DNA from 2 places in the Pseudarthrobacter sp. Y6 genome. Region 1 is predicted to be linked to the other one. Evidence: riboswitches for the same ligand, from Rfam matches in the RefSeq annotation. Region 1 holds a riboswitch; the other holds the start of a gene.
The links. A riboswitch is a leader RNA that binds a small molecule or an ion and turns the genes downstream of it on or off. The one in region 1 is predicted to bind glycine.

Region 1 (3,403 bases):
CACGGCCAGCCGACGCCGGTTTGGGTCCGGAAAAATGTTGCGGATCAGCGACAGGGTTGAGGGCATCAGCATGGCGCCGAAGAACCCCAGCATCACCCGTCCCGCTATCAGCCACTCCGCGCTGGGGGCAAGGGCTGTTGCTGCCGAGACCGCGGCGAATCCAACGCTGCCGGTCAGCAGCAGCCGGCGGCGCCCGATCCGGTCACCCAGGCTGCCCATGGCAACCAGCAATCCGGCAAGCACCAGGGGATAGGCGTCCACAATCCACAGCAGCTGGACTCCCGTTGTCTCCAAGCTGCTGGCGATGGCCGGAAGCGCAAATGTCAACGCAGTGTTGTCTACTGCAACCAGGAGCACCGGAAACATCAGCAGGGCCAGCGCGAGCCAGTCGCGCCAAGGCGCCTTGGCGGGCCCTGACGGCCGGAGACCGGCTGCCGTCGCGGATGTGCTGCGCGTGTTCTGGTTGGACTGTGCGGACAATGTCATGTCGATAACTGTACCGTCCAGACGGTACAGTTAAGAAACGGGGCCCGGAGCGTGCATGATTGAAGCCATGGCCAGAAATCCCGTCGCACGCGATGCAGTCCTCGACGCTTTTGAAGAACTCCTGATTGATGTGGGGGAGCGGGCTGCCACTTTGGATGCGGTGGCCAGGCGGGCCGGCGTGTCCAAGGGCGGATTGCTGTACCACTTCCCTAACAAGGAAGCGCTGATCGCCGCGGTGCTGGAACGGTTGGATCGCCTGGCCGTCGAGGATCTCGCGCTGATGGCCGCAGCAGCCGAAGGTGCGGCGGCCTACTTTATCCGTTCCTCGCTCTGGTCCGATTCGCCGATGGACCGCTCCTTTGTGGCCGCCACGCGACTGGCCGAAGTGGCCCATGAAGAGGCCCGGCGGCGCTTTGCCGCCATCCAGCAGCAGTGGTTGGACCTGATCGCGGCCGACGTCGGCACGGCCATGGCGAAAGCCGTGCTGTATATGGGGGACGGGCTGTATTTCAACGCCATGTGGGAAAGCGGCACCACCGGGGACGGCCGGGGCAGGCACGGAGATATTGAGGAGCTCCTTGCCGCAGTGGAGCGGCTGCGGGGCTGATTCTGCTCAATCATTCGGCCGGTCCCTGATGCAAGCCCGGGTGTATCCGGACGCGCACGAGCTCCACACCGGAATGATTGAGCAGAATCCGACGACCTCATTTGCCCGATGGCCCGGGGCGTAGGAGAATTGGTCCCTGTAATGGCTGCCACCGGCCGGCACAACAATCTGAATATGCCTTTGATCTGCGGCGGGAGAGTTCTGTTAGTAGGTACAACAGGCGCCGTAGGAGCAAATCCTCCCCAGGAATCTCTCGGGCCCACGTACCGCCGCGGCCAGGCAACCCTGGAAAGTGGCAGGCCGTCCGCCTGAGACATCCCGGATCACTCCGGAATGTCAGGACCGCTGTGCTCACCGACGGTGCAAGCGTCACCCCGCGACAAGCAGGTGGGCGCGGAAACTCTCAGGTCCCAGACAGAGCGGGGTGGAACCCGAATCGATGTGGCGTACCCTGCGCCGCCATTAGTAATGGAGTTCCTTGTGAGTGTTAGTTCCGCCTCGGCCACCTTCGTTGACCGGCACATCGGCGCCCGCCGCCAGGCCGATATCGACTCCATGCTCAAGGCCGTCGGCTACGACACTGTGGACGCGCTGGTGGATACTGCCGTCCCCAACGACATCCGCCAGGCCAAGCCGCTGGCCCTCAAGGACGCCCTCAGTGAGGTTGAGGTCCTTGCGGAGCTGCGGAAGCTCGCCTCCAAGAACAAGACCGCTGTGCAGATGATCGGCCAGGGCTACTACGACACCGTGACGCCCGCCGTGATCCGCCGCAACATCCTCGAAGCCCCTGCCTGGTACACCGCGTACACCCCGTACCAGCCCGAAATTTCCCAGGGCCGGCTTGAGGCGTTGCTGAACTTCCAGACCATGGTCCAGGACCTGGTGGGCCTGCCGATCGCGAACGCGTCGCTGCTGGATGAAGCCACCGCGGTCGCCGAGGCCGTCCTCATGATGCGCCGGGCGAACAAGAACAAGGAGGCCCGGGACGGCAAGACGGTCCTGGATGCCGACTGCCTGCCGCAGACCATCGCCATCGTCAAGGGCCGCGCCGAGGCCCTCGGTTTCGAGGTGGAGGTCGCTGACCTGTCCAAGGGCCTGCCCGACGGCGTCATCAACGGCATCGTCCTGCAGCAGCCGGGCGTTTCCGGCCGGGTCTTCAACCACGCCGCAGTGATCGCGGCAGCCAAGGAGCGCGGCGCGCTCGTCACCGTTGCCGCCGACCTGCTGGCCCTGACCCTGATCACCCCTCCCGGGGAGCAGGGCGCGGACATTGCCGTCGGCTCGACCCAGCGTTTTGGTGTGCCGTTGTTCTTCGGCGGCCCGCACGCCGCGTACATGGCAGTGGCCAAGGGTCTGGAGCGGTCCATGCCCGGCCGCCTGGTTGGGGTGTCCAAGGACGACGCCGGGACCCCCGCGTACCGTCTGGCGCTCCAGACCCGCGAGCAGCACATCCGCCGCGAGAAGGCCACGTCCAACATCTGCACCGCGCAGGCCCTGCTGGCCATCGTCTCCTCCTTCTACGCCGTTTACCACGGCCCCGACGGCTTGAAAGCGATCGCCGAGACCACACACGGCCACGCTGCAATCATCGCCGCGTCGCTGAAGTCGGCTGGCCTGGACGTACTTCACACGAGCTTCTTTGATACCGTCACGGTTTCCGTGCCCGGCAAGGCCTCCGCCATTGTTGCCGCCGCCGAAGCCAAGGGCATCAACCTGCGCCACATCGACGAGAACACCATCGGCGTCTCCGCCGATGAAACCACAACCCCGGCCATCGTCGCCGGTGTGCTGGACGTCTTTGGCGCCGCCGTGGTGGACGCGGCCGCCGGCACTGACACTGGGTTCGCGCTGGATGCCGCCGTCGTCCGCACCTCTGAGTACCTGCAGCACCCGGTGTTCAACACGCACCGTTCCGAGACCCAGCTGCTGCGCTACATCCGCAGGCTGAGCGACCGTGACCTTGCCCTGGACCGGACCATGATCCCCCTGGGTTCCTGCACCATGAAGCTGAACGCCACGGCCGAGATGGAAGCCATTTCCTGGCCGGAGTTCGCCTCCATCCACCCGTTCGCCCCGGACTCACAGACGGTGGGCTGGCGCGAGCTCATCAGCGGGCTGGAAGCTGACCTCGCGGAAATCACCGGTTACGACCAGGTCTCCCTGCAGCCGAACGCCGGTTCCCAGGGCGAGCTCGCGGGCCTGCTGGCCATCCGTGGCTACCACCTGTCCCGCGGCGATGACCAGCGCACCGTTTGCCTGATCCCGGCCTCGGCCCACGGCACCAACGCCGCCTCGGCCGTCCTGGCCGGC
Region 2 (3,403 bases), 1.6 Mb from region 1:
CCGCGAGCTCACCCTGGGAACCGGCGTTCGGCTGCAGAGAGACCTGGTCGTAACCGGTGATTTCCGCGAGGTCAGCTTCCAGCCCGCTGATGAGCTCGCGCCAGCCCACCGTCTGTGAGTCCGGGGCGAACGGGTGGATCGAGGCGAACTCCGGCCAGGAAATGGCTTCCATCTCGGCCGTGGCGTTCAGCTTCATGGTGCAGGAACCCAGCGGGATCATGGTCCGGTCCAGGGCAAGGTCACGGTCGCTCAGCCTGCGGATGTAGCGCAGCAGCTGGGTCTCGGAACGGTGCGTGTTGAACACCGGGTGCTGCAGGTACTCGGAGGTGCGGAGCACCGATTCGGGCAGGTCAAAGCCCTTCGCGTCCACTACCGGGCCGGCACCGAAGGCGACGGCGATGGCGGAGAGGACATCCGTCGTCGTGGTTTCATCAGCGGAGACGCCGATGGTGTCCTCGTCGATGTGGCGCAGGTTGATGCCGCGTGCTTCGGCGGCGGCGATGACCTTGGCGGCCTTGCCCGGGACGCGGACCGTGACGGTGTCGAAGAAGGTCTCGGTGACCAGTTCGCGGCCGGCGACCTTCAGCGTAGTGGCCAGCGTGCGGGCGTTGTGGTGGACGCGCTCGGCGATGGCCTTCAGTCCGTCGGGGCCGTGGTAGACGGCGTAGAAGGAGGAGACGATGGCCAGCAGCGCCTGCGCGGTGCAGATGTTGGACGTGGCCTTCTCGCGGCGGATGTGCTGCTCACGGGTCTGCAGCGCCAGACGGTACGCGGGGGTCCCGGCGTCGTCCTTGGACACCCCAACCAGGCGGCCGGGCATGGACCGCTCCAGGCCCTTCGCCACCGCCATGTACGCGGCGTGCGGGCCGCCGAAGAACAACGGCACACCAAAACGCTGGGTCGAGCCGACGGCAATGTCCGCGCCCTGCTCCCCGGGAGGGGTGATCAGGGTCAGGGCCAGCAGGTCGGCGGCAACGGTGACGAGCGCGCCGCGCTCCTTGGCTGCCGCGATCACTGCGGCGTGGTTGAAGACCCGGCCGGACACGCCCGGCTGCTGCAGCACGATGCCGTTGATGACACCGTCGGGCAGTCCCTTGGACAGGTCAGCGACCTCCACCTCGAAACCCAGCGCCTCGGCGCGGCCCTTCACAATCGCGATGGTCTGCGGCAGGCAGTCGGCATCCAGGACCGTCTTGCCGTCCCGGGCCTCCTTGTTCTTGTTCGCCCGGCGCATCATGAGGACGGCCTCGGCGACGGCGGTGGCTTCATCCAGCAGCGACGCGTTCGCGATCGGCAGGCCCACCAGGTCCTGGACCATGGTCTGGAAGTTCAGCAGCGCCTCCAGCCGGCCCTGGGAAATTTCCGGCTGGTACGGGGTGTAGGCGGTGTACCAGGCAGGGGCTTCGAGGATATTCCGGCGGATCACCGCGGGCGTCACGGTGTCGTAATAGCCCTGCCCGATCATCTGCACAGCGGTCTTGTTCTTCGCCGCGAGCTTACGCAGCTCCGCAAGAACCTCAACCTCACTGAGGGCGTCCTTGAGGGCCAGCGGCTTGGCCTGGCGAATGGAGTCGGGGACGGCAACGTCCACGAGACCGTCAACGCTGTCATAGCCAACGGCCTTGAGCATGGTGTCAACATCGGCCTGGCGGCGCGCACCAATATGCCGATCGGCAAAGGTGGAAGGGGACGACTGGATGGTCATGAAGGAACTCCATAATTCAGGTGGCGCGCTGGGTACGCCACATTGATTCGGGTTCCTCCCCGCTCTGTATTGGACCTGAGAGTTTCCGCGCCCACCTGCTTGTCGCAGGGTGACGCTTGCACCGTCGGTGAGCCCGTTGCCGGACTACTTTCCAGAGTTGCCTAACCGCGGCGGTACGTGGGCCTGAGAGATTCCCGGAGAGGATTTGCTCCTACGGCGCCTGCTGAACGTACCGGCAAGACTCTCCCGCCGCAGATCAAAAGCATGTGCCACTTTGTCCGTGACACGTCTCACAGGTTAGCCGGATTCTGGATTGCTGGCAAGCACAACACTTTCGCGAGCGTCTTGACATGAGTCGTTACGGGCAGGGAGCGTGGATGCCAGTGCCACATGGACGGCGGTTCCGCCGAGGACGCTCACGATGGCGTTGCGCCGCCAGAGGTGGAGGCCGGCGGTGACGATGAGCCCTGCAGCGACTGCGGCGGCGACCGGCGTCAGGGCTACGGGGGCGTGCCGCACCGTATAGAAGACGAGGATGGTCATGATGCCAGCCGCATGTTTTCGTTCAGGTAGGGCAGCAGTGCGCTGTGATGCAGCGCGGCCAGCAGGGCGAACGGGGCCGCGCGCAGCGCCCAGGTTCGAGGGCGTCCGTTTGTCCCGTCGGGTGCTGTTCCCTGGTTGATACCCGCCCATACCCGATCAAAGCCACGCAAACGCCGCCACCTCGTCGCCCACGAAATTGAAGGTCCCACCGGCTATGCCTTCTGGTTTTGGGGGTCCTCGATGTAGGCGTTGATCCACTGCCGGAGCAGCGCCAGGGACGCCGGGGCCCACACTTCATCACCGACAATGCAAAGCATCCTAGCCATGCGACCCTAGCCTTGGCAGTCTCGCCGCCGCTTACTCAAAGAACAATCCCAGTAGGGCGAACCTCAACCGCACGGCCAACCGCCAAACGAAGCTGCGATTTAGCCGCCAAGCGAAGTTAACAGTCACAGCTGCCGCGCCGATCTGCCCCATCGCCCATGGCAAGACCTCCTTGGTCTCATGTGCCTTAACGACCAACAGTTCACGCCCCGGTGCGGCGCTCATCCTGAGGGTGAACCCCAGCTGCTTGGTCTAGAAGTCGATAGCCGCATCGACGTCGTCGACCACGTACCGGACGCTGACCAGGTCCGTAAGGTCGTTGGGCATTTCTAGCTCCGCTCCGAACTCGTTTGGGAGTACTCGATCGCGTAACGCAGGAACTGGATCCGCGTGTTCAGTTCGTCCGCTGTGCGGACGAACGCCGGATATCTGTCTTGGTCCGCCGCCGCTTCGGCCGCCGGATCGGGCATGCTCCAAAGCACCATCGCGGGCGGCCCTGGGAAGTCCGGGCATGCTTCCTGTACGCGGTCACAAAGGCTGATCACATGTTCGAATCGCTGCTCGACGAACTCCCCCGGATGCTTGGAGCGTGCGCCACTAATGTCAATGCCACGCTCACGCATCACTCGTACGGCGTTGGGGTGAAGGTCTTTGGGGGTGACTACCGGCGCTGGCGGCTTCGATCCGAGAGCCGCCCAGGCGCTCCAAGGTCGCCTCGATCATCTGGGACCGGACGCTGTTGCCCGTACACAGGAACAACGCGCGGACGGGCTACTGAGCCGGCGGGCGTTCGCTGTGTGCCGGCACTGGCAAGCTCGATGAGGTTTTCCG

Region 2: linked by a shared signal. The riboswitch ahead of gcvP (aminomethyl-transferring glycine dehydrogenase) and the one ahead of gcvP (aminomethyl-transferring glycine dehydrogenase) in region 1 are both predicted to bind glycine.

Annotation. Positions count from the first base shown of each region.
Region 1 covers NZ_CP189574.1:966,682-970,084, forward strand. Annotated here, with positions in the region: gene ACQCSW_RS04725 (MFS transporter) at 1-486, opposite strand, end outside; gene ACQCSW_RS04730 (TetR/AcrR family transcriptional regulator) at 554-1,093, shown strand; glycine riboswitch at 1,275-1,372, shown strand; gene gcvP (aminomethyl-transferring glycine dehydrogenase) at 1,562-3,403, shown strand, end outside.
Region 2 covers NZ_CP189574.1:3,549,685-3,553,087, forward strand. Annotated here, with positions in the region: gene gcvP (aminomethyl-transferring glycine dehydrogenase) at 1-1,705, opposite strand, end outside; glycine riboswitch at 1,867-1,964, opposite strand; gene ACQCSW_RS17005 (AzlD domain-containing protein) at 2,003-2,248, opposite strand; gene ACQCSW_RS17010 (hypothetical protein) at 2,245-2,418, opposite strand; gene ACQCSW_RS17015 (hypothetical protein) at 2,902-3,042, opposite strand; gene ACQCSW_RS17020 (hypothetical protein) at 3,188-3,331, opposite strand.